4 regions of the Pseudomonas bubulae genome follow, and region 4 is predicted to be linked to each of the others. Evidence: riboswitches for the same ligand, from Rfam matches in the RefSeq annotation. Region 4 holds a riboswitch; each other region holds the start of a gene.
The links. A riboswitch is a leader RNA that binds a small molecule or an ion and turns the genes downstream of it on or off. The one in region 4 is predicted to bind cobalamin.
Positions count from the first base shown of each region.

Region 1: linked by a shared signal. The riboswitch ahead of V6L81_RS13995 (CbtB-domain containing protein) and the one ahead of cobO (cob(I)yrinic acid a,c-diamide adenosyltransferase) in region 4 are both predicted to bind cobalamin.
Region 2: linked by a shared signal. The riboswitch ahead of V6L81_RS14815 (ABC transporter substrate-binding protein) and the one ahead of cobO (cob(I)yrinic acid a,c-diamide adenosyltransferase) in region 4 are both predicted to bind cobalamin.
Region 3: linked by a shared signal. The riboswitch ahead of cobW (cobalamin biosynthesis protein CobW) and the one ahead of cobO (cob(I)yrinic acid a,c-diamide adenosyltransferase) in region 4 are both predicted to bind cobalamin.

Region 1 covers NZ_CP146077.1:3,042,413-3,046,351, forward strand. Annotated here, with positions in the region: gene nfuA (Fe-S biogenesis protein NfuA) at 1-285, shown strand, start outside; gene cobM (precorrin-4 C(11)-methyltransferase) at 372-1,118, opposite strand; gene V6L81_RS13985 (cobalamin biosynthesis protein) at 1,195-1,608, opposite strand; gene V6L81_RS13990 (CbtA family protein) at 1,605-2,306, opposite strand; gene V6L81_RS13995 (CbtB-domain containing protein) at 2,318-2,506, opposite strand; cobalamin riboswitch at 2,602-2,813, opposite strand; gene V6L81_RS14000 (response regulator) at 2,961-3,326, opposite strand; gene V6L81_RS14005 (response regulator) at 3,491-3,939, shown strand, end outside.
Region 2 covers NZ_CP146077.1:3,251,222-3,255,160, forward strand. Annotated here, with positions in the region: gene V6L81_RS14810 (iron ABC transporter permease) at 1-793, opposite strand, end outside; gene V6L81_RS14815 (ABC transporter substrate-binding protein) at 790-1,803, opposite strand; cobalamin riboswitch at 1,919-2,117, opposite strand; gene V6L81_RS14820 (DUF1624 domain-containing protein) at 2,151-3,308, opposite strand; gene V6L81_RS14825 (MFS transporter) at 3,411-3,939, opposite strand, start outside.
Region 3 covers NZ_CP146077.1:3,189,467-3,193,405, reverse strand. Annotated here, with positions in the region: gene cobN (cobaltochelatase subunit CobN) at 1-1,018, opposite strand, end outside; gene cobW (cobalamin biosynthesis protein CobW) at 1,022-2,092, opposite strand; cobalamin riboswitch at 2,186-2,367, opposite strand; gene V6L81_RS14545 (glycosyltransferase) at 2,535-3,827, shown strand; gene V6L81_RS14540 (glycoside hydrolase) at 3,828-3,939, opposite strand, start outside.
Region 4 covers NZ_CP146077.1:2,018,674-2,022,612, reverse strand. Annotated here, with positions in the region: gene bluB (5,6-dimethylbenzimidazole synthase) at 1-182, opposite strand, end outside; gene V6L81_RS09395 (cobyrinate a,c-diamide synthase) at 179-1,492, opposite strand; gene cobO (cob(I)yrinic acid a,c-diamide adenosyltransferase) at 1,503-2,114, opposite strand; cobalamin riboswitch at 2,192-2,437, opposite strand; gene V6L81_RS09385 (sorbosone dehydrogenase family protein) at 2,560-3,867, shown strand; gene V6L81_RS09380 (C40 family peptidase) at 3,934-3,939, opposite strand, start outside.

The DNA of each region.
Region 1 (3,939 bases), 1.0 Mb from region 4:
GTGCCGATGGTCAACGCCGACAGCCCGATCAACGAGCGCATCAACTACTACCTGCAAACCGAGATCAATCCCGGTTTGGCCAGCCACGGTGGTCAGGTCAGCCTGATCGAAGTGGTTGAAGATGGTATCGCGGTGCTCAAGTTCGGTGGCGGTTGCCAGGGCTGCGGCCAGGCGGACGTGACCTTGCGTGAAGGCATCGAGCGCACCTTGCTGGAGCGTGTGCCGGAGCTCAAAGGCGTACGTGACGTGACCGACCACTCGCAGAAAGAAAACGCCTACTACTAACAGGGCGTTCGCTGCGAAGCTGAAGAAAAAACGGTGCCCCGTGAGCACCGTTTTTTTATGGTTGTTTAAAAGCCCTCAGGCCGCACTCAAGGTCGATACAAGTGTGCATGCCCCGCCCGGTACAGCGACGACTCGGCGAAACTGTCATTGGCCAGCACCCGGCCCACCAGAATCAGCGCGGTACGCCGGAAGCCCTTGGCCTGAACCTTGGCCGCAATATCCGCCAGCGTACCTTGCACCCAGTCCTGATCTGGCCAACTGGCACGGTGAATCACGGCAATAGGGCAGTCGCTACCGTAGTGCGGGATCAGCTCGGCAACGATTTTGTCCAGATTCTTGACCCCCAGATGAATCGCCATGGTTGCCTTGTGCTGTGCCAGGCTGGCCAGTTCTTCGCCGGCGGGCATCACGGTTTTCTCCGCATAGCGGGTCAGGATCACGGTCTGGGAAATATCAGGCAGGGTCAGTTCCGCCCCCAAAATGGCTGCGCAGGCCGCCGTGGCTGTCACTCCCGGAATGATTTCAAAAGCGATGCCCAGCTCGCGCAGGCAGCGTATCTGTTCACCAATCGCGCCATACAGGCTCGGGTCGCCGGAGTGTACGCGGGCCACATCCTGGCCTTTGGCGTCGGCCACCTTGATCAGCTCGATGATCTGTTCAAGGTGTAGCTCGGCGCTATTGATCACTTGCTCGGCCTGGTGGCCTGTCAGGACCGCTTGCGGCACCAGTGAACCTGCATAAATGATCAGCGGGCAGCTGCGAATCAGGCGCTGGCCCTTGACAGTAATCAGCTCTGGATCGCCGGGCCCGGCGCCGATGAAATAAACGGTCATGGCAGTCTCTTGAAAAGGTCGAGATAGAGCTGTTCGTGAACAACGCTCATAGTGAGGCGGGGGATTATCGCGGGTTTTACCGGGCGCAGGCTAACGCAAAGGTGGCCATGGAGGTTTTTTTACGTGTGATCAACAAAGTCGCCGGTGCCCCGGCCAGCTGTGTGGCCAGGGCCAGGGCAGCACTTTCGGCAATGCCAAAACAACCGGTTTGAGCGAACGCGGTAGCCGAGTGATGGCTGAGCCGGGGTGAAAACTCGGCCATTTGCGCGGCGCTGAACAGTTCCAGTTCGAGGTTTAGCTCTGTTGCCAGTTGCAGCAGCCCGGGCTCGTGGCGCTTGAGGTCAATACTGGCCAGGGCACGGATCGCACTCAGTGCAATGCCGGCCTGGCTCAGGCTGTCTTCGATCAACGCCAATAGCGCTTGTGCGCTGCAACCCCGGCGACAACCCAGGCCAATCACCAGGCTTGGCGCTGCGCCGGTCGCTGTCATGCCGAGTACTGACCTGCAGGATTGCGCCGGAACAGCCAGGCGCTGATCACGCCCAGTGCCAGCCAGAAAGCCAGGTTGGTCAGTTGTGCGGCAAGCTTGAACTGCGACTCCAGTGCCTCAGGTGCCAGGCTTGAATGCACCAGCGGCTGCGGCGCGCCAAAGAGATGCGGCACCAGCACAATCGCCACCCCCAGCACTTTGAGTGCCCAATGCTTGCCAAATACCAGCAGGGCAATGGCCACGGCCGTCGAGGCTGCAGTGCTGACCCACCAGAGCTGGCGTTGCAACAGATCCGCCGCGGCAGTGCCCGGCAGTTCAGGCGGCAAGCCCATGGTCGGCGCCAGGCAGAACACGGCATAGCCGGCCAGGCCCCAGAGCAGGCCCTGGGATGTGCGGGCGGGTGCGCGCAGGGTGTACAGGCCCGCCAGCATCAGGGCAAAACCCACCGCGACCACCAGGTTGCCACCGGTGGTGGACAGCACGCGCTGCCAGCCATCTTCCGGCTCCCAGGCCTCGGCGTCATGCTCATGTGCAGGCATGGCCATGTCGGCATGTTCGTGCACTTCGCTAGCAGCGGGTTTTTCGTAGGTTTCGGCCTGCAGAATCAGCGGGGCAACCCAAAAGCTTTGCAGCAGGGTCAGCAGCAGGGCGGCCAGCAGGCCGGTAAAGCCTGCCGTTCGAGCGATACGCTTGATCATGGCAGGCAGTCTCAATGGCACGGAAAGGCGGAGCTGTGACGGGTGTCATGAGCTGCGTTGTGCACGGCATCGATATGCGAAAAACCGGCGAAGTAAACGAGGAAAGCGCCCAGTACGGCAGCGCCGACAGCGGCCACGATACGTTGGCTTTGGGTGGTGCTACTCGCAGCGGAGTGGGTACGGCTGGTGCTGATGGACATGGCGCTTGCCTCGGGTCGGACGACGGGCAGCAAAGCGCAAGAAAACCCCGCGAACGAAGCTCGCAGGGTTTAACAGCGCCCGCCCACCGCGGGTTTGTTATTCGAAATAATCAGGCCGGTCTCCGGGCTTGCGAGGGGCTCATGGGCTGAACCTGCAAACATCTCCTTCCCATGCCAGTGGCACAGTGGACGTGATGTTTCTCTCGCTTACCGTTGCGGGGGCAGCGCCGGACTTGTCAGGGCAAAAGCCTGACGCACCGGTTTCCCGTTTCACCCTGTGAAGGGCACCTGATACAAGATGTGTAGGAAACCACAGCCCTGTGGGGCCGTCAATTGCAGAGGTATGCCTGGCTTTTGATTTTCATGTGTGTGGCTTGCCTGCGATGCGGGTAACGCGGTCTTTCAGGGGCACCGCAGTGACGCGATCGCGAGCAAGCCCGCTCCCACAGACTTCTCATGCATTGATCAGCATGCTTTTGACTTTTGCGCGCAGTTGGTCAATGGAGAAAGGCTTGCCGATCACCGCCATGCCTTCTGCAATCTCCAGGGTCTCGGCGTAGCCGCTGGCAAACAGCACTGGCAATGTCTGGCGCAGTTCGCGGGCCTTGGCAGCCAGTGTGCGGCCGTCCATTCCCGGCAGGCCAACGTCGGTCATCAGCAGGTCAATGTTGCGGGCTGTGTCCTCAAGCAGTTCCAGAGCGCGCTCGCTGCCATCGGCTTCAAGCACGCTGAACTCCAGTTCTTGCAGTACATCAACGATCAGCATGCGAACAATGGCGTCGTCTTCGACCACAAGGATGGTGGAGGGTGTTGCGGACATAATCATGATCTCGATAAAAATTTAAGCGCAGTTGCCACAGCGAGTAAGCATAGCCTTCACCTGCCTCCCTATGTGTGTAAAAACGTATTTAAAGGTAAGAAATTAGAACTATTGCTCGATAATCCGGCAAACTCCAGTTTTTTATGACTGTCACGGGCCTGAAAATGAACGCACCTGCATCAATCGACGAGCGAAGCTTTCGCAAGCTCCTGAGTCGCAACGTCGGTTTGCCTTTGGCCGTCGGTGTGCTCAGTGCTGCATTGTTTGTGGTTATGGTCAGCTATTTGCTGTCGGTGATCAGGTGGGTCGAGCACAGTGATCGGGTCATCAGCAATGCCAATGACGCGGTGCGCCTGACGGTCGACCTCGAAACCGGCATGCGCGGTTTTCTCATCACCGGTGATGAGCATTTCCTCGACCCCTATGCCGTCGCCAAGCCGCAAATCAATGTGCAATTAAAAGGTTTGCAGGAGCTGGTCAGCGATAACCCCCAGCAGATTGACCGCCTCAAGCGTCTTGAAGCGTTGCAGGATGAGTGGAATGTCTACGCACAGTCGATGGTCGACCTGCGCCGCCAGGACGGTGACTACCGTTCGGCAGTGCAGGCCGGACG
Region 2 (3,939 bases), 1.2 Mb from region 4:
AACCGATGGAGCCTACAATCGACACCATCACCGCCGTCACCAGCGCCGCACAACTGATCAGCAATAGCTGCACCCGGCGCACCGGGATACCCAATGAGGCCGCAGAGTCAGCACCAAAGGTGAATGCATCCAGCGCCCGTCGATGCCACAGGCACACCGCCAGCCCCAGCACCGCTGCAGGCACTGCCAGCCATACCGAAGGCCAGCGCACGCCACTGAGGTTGCCCAGCAACCAGAACATGATCCCGCGAGCCTGCTCGGAACTGGCCGATTTGGTGATCAGGAAGGCAGTGATTGCGTTGAACAACTGAGAACCGGCAATGCCTGCCAGGATGATCTGGGCACTTACACCGGAGGGCCCGCTGGCCCGTGCCAGCAGAATAACCAGGGCAAAGGCGCAAATCGCCCCGGCAAAGGCCCCGGCCGACAGTGAAATGGCCCCGGCGCCCAGGCCAAGCACCGCGACCACAACGGCACCTGTGGACGCCCCGGCAGAAATGCCCAGCAGGTAGGGGTCGGCCAGCGGGTTGCGCAGCAAGGACTGCAATACCACGCCGCAGATGGCCAGCCCCGCACCGCAGGCCGCGGCCACCAGAGCTCGGGTCAGGCGATAGTTCCAGACAATGCCTTCGTCGATCGGGTCCAGTGCATGCCCGGCGCCCCACAGTTTGTTGGCCAGTACCTGCAGCACCACATCGGGTGCGATCGGAGTTTCACCGATAGCGACCCCGGCGAGTACAGCCAGCAGCAGTGCTGTACAGGCGGCGAAGGCAGTGATCAACCGTGCAGTCATTTAGGCAGGTCGTGGCGGCTGATCGCAGTTGCGAGTGTTTCGATGCCGTCGAACAGGCGCAGGCTGGCCTGCATCCCGTGGGCATCGAGGACAATGATGCGGTTGTTTTTCACGGCATCCATATTGCGCGTTACCGGGTCGGTACGCAGGAATTCAAGTTTTTTCTCGACGTCATCCGCCGGGAAGCGTCGGCGATCCATGCGCGCGATGACCAAAAATGTCGGGTTGGCCTTGGCCAGGGTTTCCCAGCCGACAGTTGGCCATTCTTCATCGGACTCCACCACATTGCGCACGCCCAGGGTGTTGAGCATAAAGTCGGGGATACCCTTGCGCCCGGCAACATATGGGTCGATATCCATGTCCGCACTGGAGAACCAGAACAGCGCACTGGTGGCGCTCAGGTCCTTGCCCTTGAGCGAGGCAATGGATTTTTCTAGGCTCGCCTTGAGCTGGTTGTTCAGTTGTTCACCGCGCGCCTGCACATCGAAGATCTCTGCCAGCTGGCTGATGCTCTTGTAGACAGTGTCGATACTGAATGGCTGCATGCGCGTGCCGTCGGCGCCAACCAGGTTGTCTTTGCCCTCGCAGTCAGAAGGCATCAGGTAAGTCGGTATCTTCAGTTCGTGAAACTGCTCGCGGGTGCCCACCACACCCTGCGGCCCCACCATCCACTCCAGCTGCACGACCACCAGCTCCGGGCGTTTCCCAATGACGGCTTCAAAGCTCGGGTCATTGTCGGCCAGGCGCTCAACCTTGTCGTTCTGTGCCTGGTATTGCACGGGGACATCGTTGAACCACAAAGAAGTACCCACCAGCCTGTCACCAAGGCCCAGCGCATAGAGCATTTCGGTGCCGGCCTGGCCAATGGTTACCGCGCTTTTGGGGGCATGCTCAAACGTCAGCGGGGTGGCGCAGTTCTGCAGGGTCAGGGGGTATTGCGTGGGGGTCGCATGGGCCAGGGCCGGCAAGGCCAGCGTGACCATGAGCGTAACAACGCGGTGCAACAGCATGATGCAATCTCCATTTGATCGTACACGGGGCACAGGTGCACGGACGGGAATGCATCATCGGGTACTGCTGCAGCAACAGTACAAAGCAGGATGCCTCCCCGGACACCCCGCCGGTTAGTGTGTGGACTTTGCCGGCAGGTCTCCTGACTGATGGGTCATCGCTTGCTCCAGCCTTCCCGGGGGGTATCCCAGTGGCAATCTTGGAGCAGGCTCGTCATCTACAGTTGCGGGGGCAGTTCCGTTGGGTGCTGAAAAAGCACTGCGGATTCCCTTTTAACCCCCCGTTAGGGGGGACCGGCGGCAGGATGATAATCGATCCTGTTTGCTAAAGGGGGCCGCCGTCAGAATCAGAAATACTTGAGCCAGGTGATATCCCGCCGGCGGGCTTTCAAGTTGGCGAACCAGCGCACCGGCAAATACAACGAAATGGCCAGCAGCACGGCCGTTAACCACACCGCCCCGATACTGTCGAAACCGAAATAGTTGCCCTGATTCAAGCCAAACAGGGCAACACTGGCCAGGTACAGCACTTTGAGTGCATACAGATGCAACAGATAGAAAAACATCGGGGCTGCGCCAAACACGGCCAGGGTGCTGATCCACTTGCGTTGTTGTGCCCGCTCAAACGTCAGCAACAGCAACAGGCCCACACCCAGGGTCAAGGCGAGAAACAACAGCGAAGGCGGGTATTTAGTGATATTGAAAAAACTCATCACGCTGTGCATGGCGGAGTCATGGCTTGCCCAGGGGGCTTCGCCATAGCCATTGAACAAACGCAGCAGCATAAAGCCGAGCAGGGCGCCACTGCCCGCCAGCAACAGATAGCGCTGGCGCAAGGCTGGTGGGGTGGAGCGGGTGAACCAGGGGCCCAGGCAATAACCCAGAGCAATCACGCCGATCCACGGCAACACCGGATAGGACGTGCGCATGCGTAAGCTGTCGCCCACTTCAATCCAGCCGCGATCATGCAAAATCGCCCAGGGCACATGCATCATCGACCCCGCCGCAAAATGCAGGTTATCCAGCAGATTGTGTCCGGCGATGATTCCCAGGCCAAGTATCAGCAAAACCGGGCGTGGCAGCCACACCAGGGCGGCAAGGGCGATCATGCTGACGCCAATGGCCCAGATGACCTGCATGTAGATCACCGACGGCGGCAACTGGAAAGTCCAGGCGAAGTTGACCAGAGTGAACTCCAGCAGCACCAGAAACAGCCCGCGCTTGAACAGGAACGCCGAAACATCGCGTTTGCCCTGATACTTTTCGCCATACAGATACGCCGACAGGCCGGTCAGCAAGACAAATACCGGCGCACACAGATGGGCCAGGGTACGGCTGAAGAACAGTGCAGGGTCGGTGATCTCGATATTCATCGGGTCGGCTACTTGCCGGTGCAGGAAGAATGTCTCGCGCACGTGGTCCAGCAGCATAAAGAGGATAACCAGGCCCCGCAGGGCATCGATGGACAGCAGGCGCTGATTCAAGGGGGGAGTAGGGAGGGTCATTGAAGGGTCGCTGGCAAGGGAATGTTATAAAGTACTGATACTGTATAACATTCCCTGTTTCGCTGTCACCCCTTTGAGAAACACTCTCAAAGCTGGATATGTCTAGCGCAGCACTTTCACCCAGGCCATCAGCAATGCCGAAGACAGCACCCCGGCCGTCATAAAGATATACGCCGCCCCCGGATTGCCGGTAAGGCCGATCAGGTAGCCCACGATCCAGGAGCCGACAAAGGCCCCCAGAGCGCCACAGGCATTGATCAGGCCAATGGCTCCGCCGAACACGTTCGAAGGAATAATCTCCGGTATCAGTGCGAAAAAAGGCCCATAAGGTGCGTAAAGTGCAGCACCGGCAATAGTCAGCAAAGCAAACGACAACCAGAAATGTGAAGACCCTAGCAGGAACGAGCAGAAGAAGGCCAGCGCCCCCAAGGCCAGCAGCGGCCAGATGAAGGGTTTGCGCTGCTGGGTTTTGTCCGAAGCCCAGGACACAGCCAGCATCGTCGCTACCGCTGCGACATAAGGAACTGCGCTTAGCCAGCCAACTGTCACGATGTCCGCCGCCGCTGCCTGTTTGATAATGCTCGGCAGCCACATGATAAAACCGTACACGCCAATGCTCCACAGCGCATGC
Region 3 (3,939 bases), 1.2 Mb from region 4:
CACTGCGCCACGCCAGGTCCTTGAAGCTGATCGGCCGGCTGATGATCCGCCCGTCCAGTTCCGGCAAGGCAATGTGCATGGCCAGGTCGCGCGGGCCCAGACCCTGCTCGCTGGCTTGCCAGCCGGGCTGGTTGTCCTGGGCACAAATGGCCTGGATCACCGGGATATTGCGGCGAAACGGGCGCAAATGCGGAGCTTCCGGGCTGGACTGGGCAAACCCGGTGGTATTGAGAATGACCCCTGCGCCGACTTCATCGAGCAAGTCCTGTACCACCGCCAGGCAGCCCGGCTCCTTCAGGCTGGCGACCGCAATCGGCAGCGGATTGAGCCCTGCCGCCTGCAGACGCTGGCAGAACACATCGACAAATGCCGTGTTGGCCGCCTGCAAATGCGAGCGATAGAACAAGAGCGCCGCCACCGGTTGGCCCGGCTGCCAGTCGCCTTGCCAGTCCTGCAGTGCAGGGCTGGAATGGGCCGGATGATAAATGGCAGTACGGGGCAAGGTGTGCGGTTCGTCCCAGGCATAGTCGCGACCCAGCCATTGGCTGGCCAGGCAACGATAAAGCTGCAGGGCGTTATGCCGCCCGCCCTGGCGCAAAAAGTGCCAGAGCCGTTCGGCCTGCTCGACGGGCACTGTGCTCAGGGCGCTGAGTTCCGGGTCGGGGCGGTCATCGCCCGGCACCAGAATCAGGGTCACACCGCGTTCAGCCAGTTGCACTAGCCGTTCAATGCCGTAGCGCCAGTAGCCGATGCCACCGTGCAGTGACAACAAAATCACCTTGGCGTGTTGCAGGACCTCATCGACATACAGGTCGACCGAGCCGTGGTTTTGCACCTGCATCGGGTTGGCCAGACGCAGGCTTGGATAATCGTCAGGCAACTGCTGCGCCGCTTCGGCGAGCAGGGCCAGGCTTGAATCACCGCTGCACAGGATCACCAGCTCGGCGGGGGTCTGGCCGAGGTCGGCAATATTGTCGTCCGCTACAAAGCCGCCGGGCTGGGTCCTGAGCAAATGCATGGTTTAGGCGCTCAATGCTGTACGCAGGGTGGACTCGAGCAGGGTCGCGTCCAGGTCCTGGCCGATCAGCACCAGTTTGGTGGTGCGCGCTTCGTCGCTGCACCAGGCGCGATCAAAGTGCTTGTCAAAGCGCGTGCCCACGCCCTGGATCAGCAAGCGCATCGGTTTGCCCGGAATCGCGGCAAAGCCCTTGACCCGCAGAATGCCGTGCTTGACCACCAGTTGGCTCAGAGCATCCATCAGCGCGCGCTCCTCTGCCTGAGGCAGCTCGATAGAGATCGAGTCGAAGGCATCGTGATCGTGGTCGTCGTGGTCATCATCGCCATCGTGATGATGGTCGTGATGGCTGTGGCGGCCATCGATATGGTCTTCCGAACCCGTCTCCAGGCCCAGCAGCACGTCCAGCGGCAAGCGACCGCTGCTGGCTTCGATGATCTTGACCGCCGGTGGCAGTTCTTCAGCCACTTCGGCACGTACACGGGCCAGGTCTTCAGGGCTGATCAAGTCAACCTTGTTGAGAATCACCAGATCGGCACTGGCCAGTTGGTCAGCAAACAGCTCGTGCAGCGGCGACTCGTGGTCCAGGTTAGGGTCGAGCTTGCGCTGGGCATCTACCTGATCCGGGAAGGCCGCGAAAGTGCCAGCCGCCACCGCCGGGCTGTCGACCACGGTAATCACCGCGTCAACTGTGCAGGCGCTGCGGATTTCCGGCCACTGGAAGGCTTGAACCAACGGCTTTGGCAGGGCCAGGCCCGAGGTTTCGATAAGGATATGGTCGATATCGCCACGGCGCGCCACCAGCTCACGCATCACCGGGAAGAATTCTTCCTGCACCGTGCAGCACAGGCAGCCATTGGCCAGTTCATAGACGCGTCCCTTGGCCTCTTCTTCGGTGCAGCCAATAGCGCATTGCTTGAGGATTTCGCCATCGATACCCAGTTCGCCGAATTCGTTGACGATCACTGCAATGCGACGGCCGTTGGCGTTGTCCAGCATATGACGCAGCAAGGTAGTCTTGCCCGAACCGAGAAAGCCGGTAACGATAGTGACGGGGGTTTTGGCCAGTGTTTTCATCGGATGCCCTTTGGCAAAACGGCGGGCATACGGGACGACGGCCGCAAGCAGTGCGCGGTCAGTCTTCGCCACCGGATCACCCCGCCCGGTTGAAGTAAGAATCTGTTACGAGGCAGGTCTCCTGGCTTACGGCTGATACCTACCTTGCGCCTTCCCGCCTGTGAGGCAGTGGCATTGCAAGATCAACGACCGTTTACAGTTGCGGGGGCAGCCGCGGCATACCGCGTTCCCTTCTTAGCTTCGCGCTGCGAAGAACCTCGAACGCGCAAGGCTACGCAGTGCTTTGTAACAGGTCAACACAGATACGTTTAGATACTCGCTCCCACAGGTGCAGTATTCCTGTAGCCGCTCACAAGGTAAGAGGCAGCGACCACAGGTGTTGTAGGCAACTTGTGTTCTAATTGCCGCCTTTTATCAGCCACAGCGCTTCAAGGATCTGCCCATGCCGTCCACTCGCCCAACCCGCGTCCTGATTATTGGCTACGTGTGGCCCGAGCCCCGCTCTTCGGCGGCGGGCGGACACATGATGCAGATCATCGAAAGTTTCTTGCAGCAAGGCTGGCACATCACCTTCAGCAGCCCGGCAGGCATTGGCGAACACAAGGCTGATCTGGCGACATTGGGCATTGATGAAGTCAGTATCGCGCTCAATAACAGCAGCTTCGATACCTTCATCACCGAGCTGGCCCCGGATATCGTGCTGTTCGACCGCTTCATGATGGAAGAGCAGTTCGGCTGGCGCGTGGAGAAGCATTGCCCGCAGGCCCTGCGCGTACTGGAAACCTCCGACCTGCAAAGCCTGCGCGACGCCCGCCAGCAACAGCTCAAGGCGCGCCTCAAACTTGACGCCGACACTGATGATTTCAGCAGCCTGTTCGCCCCGGCACAACGGGAGACCTTCGAGCAGATGGCCGTTACCGATCTGGCGCAACGGGAGATCGCGGCGATTTATCGATGCGACTTGAACCTGATGATTTCCGAATACGAAATCGATCTGCTCGTAGAGCACTTCAAGGTGCCCCGAGCCCTGCTGCACTGGTGCCCGTTGATGGTCGACAGCGTACCTGGGCAGTTCGTACCCTTTGACCAGCGCCAGCATTTCCTGAGCATCGGCAATTTCCGTCATGCCCCCAACTGGGATGCCGTGCTCTGGATGAAAACCGCGATCTGGCCATTGATCCGTCAGCAACTGCCCACGGCGCAATTGCATGTCTATGGTGCTTACACCCCGCCCAAGGCCACTGCGCTGCACAACCCGGCACAGGGTTTTCACGTGCTCAACTGGGCCGAAGATGCGCTTGAGGTGATGAGCAATGCGCGGATCTGCATGGCCCCCCTGCGCTTTGGTGCAGGAATCAAGGGCAAAATCGCCGATGCCATGCTCTGCGGCACGCCCAACGTCACAACTCCCGTAGGCGCCGAAGGCATGCATGGCGACCTGCCGTGGGCAGGTGCCATCGAACAGAGTGCCAGTGCGATTGCTGCCGCTGCGGTGCAGCTGTATCAGAGCCCTGACGCCTGGCATCAGGCCCAGCAGCACGGAACGGCACTACTGGCGCAGCGCTATTTGCAAAGTACCCACGGCCCGGCACTGGTCGAGTGCATCGAAGCCTGCCGCGCCGGCCTGCAACAGCATCGGCGCAACAACTTCACCGGTGCCATGCTGCGCCATCATCAGCATAAAAGTACCCAGTACATGTCGCAGTGGATCGAGGCAAAGAATCGAACGGTTTGACTAGGGCTGTGCCAGTCGCGTCGCCTTGAACATCTCGGCAATCATGATGATGCGGTCTTTTTCGCCCGGTATCTGGACGCTTGCCGACATTGGCGCAAATTGCATGGCGTCG
Region 4 (3,939 bases):
ATGCGGATAAACCGCCACGGCTGCATCAAGCCCACGCTCGGGGCTTGATGCGCCGCTTCCAGCAAACGCGACAACAACTCGGGTGCCACAGTGCCACCACTGAAGTGGCGCATATCACGACGCTCGGCGATGGCGCGGTACACGGCGGCGCGTTCTTGCGGGCTGAATGCGTTATCGCTCATGGCACCTTCACGGCACATGGCGCAAACAACGCGGCAATGGCCTGAGGATTGGACGGGAAGTAAAAGTGTACATAAGAAGCGGTCATTCGCCCTTCGCGATACACCGCTTCGGCGCCGCGCCCGCCATTGGGGCTCAGGCCGCGAGCAACAGGCTCAAGTTCGGTACTGGTCAGCGAGTGGTGGTAGGTGTGGCCGCGCAACAGCCCTTCAGGCATGTCCACAGCTTGCAGCGCCAGGGCAGCCAGGCGCTTTTGCATCGTCGCCTCCCCTGCCAGCAAGCCAACCAGTTCGGCGCGCTGGCCCTCGACATCGGTCAGGGCATCGAGCAGGTAAAGCATGCCACCGCACTCGGCCAGCAGCGGTTTACCGGCCCTGTGGTGTGCGCGAATCGCCATGAGCATCGGCACGTTGCGCGACAGCTCAAGGTGATGCAGTTCAGGGTAACCACCGGGCAAATACAGGCTGTCTGCTTCAGGCAGCTGACTGTCACGGATCGGTGAGAAAAACAGCAGTTCGGCGCCCATATCACGTATTAACGCGAGGCTGGCGCCATAAGTGAAGGCAAAGGCTTCGTCGCGGGCCACGGCAATTCGCACACCTGCCAGCAGCGGCTCGACGGCCACCGGCTCAGGCGCAGCGAATTCAACCGGCGGTGGCAGCGCTACCTCACAGGTGCTGGCCAGGGCATTGGCCGCCGCATCCAGGCGCGCATCCAGATCATTCAGCTCGCTGGCCTGCACCAGTCCCAGATGACGGCTTGGCAGTTCGATGCCGGTTTCGCGGGACAGCGCGCCGTACCAGCGCAAGCCTTCGGTCAGGCTGCCTTCGAGCAACTGTGCATGGCGTACGGTGCCAACTCGATTGGCCAGCACCCCGGCAAACGGCAGATCCGGCTGATATCGCGCCAAACCAAGGGCCAGCGCACCAAAGGTTTGGGCCATGGCAGTGCCATCAATCACCCCCAACACCGGCACGCCAAAATGCCGTGCCAGATCGGCGCTGGAAGGCGTGCCGTCAAACAGCCCCATCACACCTTCAATCAAAATCAGGTCCGCCTCACCGGCGGCTTCCCACAGCAGGCGACGGCTTTCCTCGGCGCCCACCATCCACAAATCCACCTGATACACCGGCGCACCGCTGGCGCGCTCCAGGATCATGGGGTCGAGAAAATCCGGGCCGCACTTGAATACCCGCACCTTGCGCCCCTGATTGCGATGCAACCGGGCCAAAGCCGCTGTAACCGTGGTCTTGCCCTGACCGGAAGCCGGCGCGGCGATCAGCACCGCCGGGCAATGACGTGACGCTCTCATACTTCAACACTCACAATTCGATGCCTTTCTGGGCTTTGATCCCGGCCTGGAAAGCGTGTTTGACCACCGCCATCTCAGTCACGGTATCAGCCAGATCAATCAATTCAGGTTTGGCGCCACGGCCGGTGACCAGCACATGCTGCATGGGCGGACGGGCTTGCAGGTCGGCGAGCACCTGTTCCAGATCGAGGTAGCCGTGCTTGAGCGCGATATTCAGCTCATCGAGCACCACCAGTCCAATGGACGGATCGCGCAGCATCTCGCGGGACACTTCCCACGCGGCTTCGGCGGCGGCGATATCGCGCTGGCGGTCCTGGGTTTCCCAGGTAAAGCCTTCACCCATCACGTGGTAGCGCACCTGCTCGGGAAAACGGCGGAAGAAAATCTCCTCACCGGTGCTGTTGCGACCCTTGATGAACTGCACCACGCCGCACTGCATGCCGTGGCCCATGGCGCGGGCCAGCATGCCAAACGCAGAACTGCTCTTGCCTTTGCCATTGCCGGTCAATACCAGCAGCAGTCCGCATTCATTGGGCGAGCTGGCAATGCGCTCGTCCATAACCGCTTTTTTGCGCAGCATGCGCGCCTGATGGCGTTCGTCGCGTTCGGGGGATTCATTCATGGCAACTCTCCGTTGGGTTCGATGATGCAAACGGGAGGCGGGGGAAATTAAAAAAACACACTGCATCGCCCGCCGCGAGAGTGGTGGATGGATCAGGCCGGTCTCCGGGCTCACAAGCGGGCGGCACCTGTAGGGTGCACCCTTGTCCACGCGCCTTCCCGTGCAAAAAACACAGTGGCACTGAGCGTGGCTTTGACTCGTTTACCGTTGCGGGGGCAGCGCCGGGATCGTGGCGGTTGTGTAGGTCCAACACGCCCTCACCGGCTTCCCTGTTTCACTCTGTCGACCCATGGCCACAGAGCACCTGAAACAAGCCGCGAAGGTTAGAGGGTTGGGGGTGGAGCGTCAATTAAAGCCGGCGCCTAAAGGCTTTATCCGGCGCCCGGGCTGAACCTTTAAACAGCTACGCTTCTCTACTATCAGACAAGATCTTATGGAGAACCACATGCTCAAGCGCCAGCACGCCGTTGTTATTGTTCTTGCCGCAGGATTGGTCGCTTGCGGCGAAAGCTCGACCCTGCAAGTCAGTGAGGGAACCGGCCCATCACCCAAGCTTCCCGAACCCAATAAAACCCTGATTCCAACGGTCAATATCGCCCCCGCCATCGGCTGGCCCGATAATGCCACCCCAGTGGCTGCCCACGGCTTGCACGTCGCCGCTTTCGCCCAGAACCTCGACCACCCGCGCTGGCTCTATGTACTGCCCAACGGCGACGTGCTGGTGGCCGAATCCAATTCGCCGCCCAAGCCGGATGACAGCAAGGGCATCAAGGGCTGGATCGCAGACAAGGTCATGTCCCGCGCCGGGGCCGGAGTGCCAAGTGCAAACCGGATTACCCTGCTGCGCGACGCGGACCACGATGGCGTCGCCGAAACCCGCACCGTGTTTATCGAGAACCTGAACTCTCCCTTTGGCATGACGCTGGTGGGTAACGATCTGTATGTGGCAGATGCCGACAAGCTGTTGCGCTTCCCCTATCAAGCCGGTGAAAACAGCATCAGCGCCAAACCGGTCAAGGTGGTGGACTTACCCGGCGGGCCTCTGAACCACCATTGGACCAAAAACGTGATCGCCAGCAAGGACGGCACCAAGTTATATGTGACCGTCGGATCCAACAGCAATGTGGGCGAAAATGGCATGGACAAGGAGCAAGGTCGCGCCGCGATCTGGGAAGTCGACCCGGCCACCGGCAGCCACCGCATTTTTGCGTCGGGCCTGCGCAACCCTAATGGCATGGACTGGGAGCCCACCTCCGGCAAACTCTGGACAGCAGTTAATGAGCGTGACGAAATCGGCAGTGACCTGGTGCCCGACTACATCACATCAGTCCAGGATGGCGGCTTCTATGGCTGGCCCTACAGCTACTACGGCCAGCATGTGGATGTGCGGGTCAACCCGCAAAACCCTGAACTGGTGGCCAAGGCCATTGCCCCGGATTACGCCGTTGGGCCACACACGGCGTCTTTGGGGCTGACGTTTGCCGAAGGCAGCCATTTACCCGGCTTTACCCAGGGTGCATTTATCGGCCAGCACGGCTCCTGGAACCGCAAACCCCACAGTGGTTACAAAGTGATTTTCGTGCCTTTTGCCGGCGGCAAACCGGAGGGCATGCCGATCGATGTGCTGACCGGCTTTCTTAACGCCGACGAAAAAGCCATGGGCCGGCCAGTGGGCGTGGTGATCGACAAGCAAGGTGACTTGTTGGTGGCCGATGATGTAGGCAACAAGGTTTGGCGGGTGTCGGGAAAATAGGCTTTCTAATCAAGAGCCGCCCTCACCCTAGCCCTCCCCGGAGGGAGAGGGCTGGGCTGAGGGGCTCTAGGG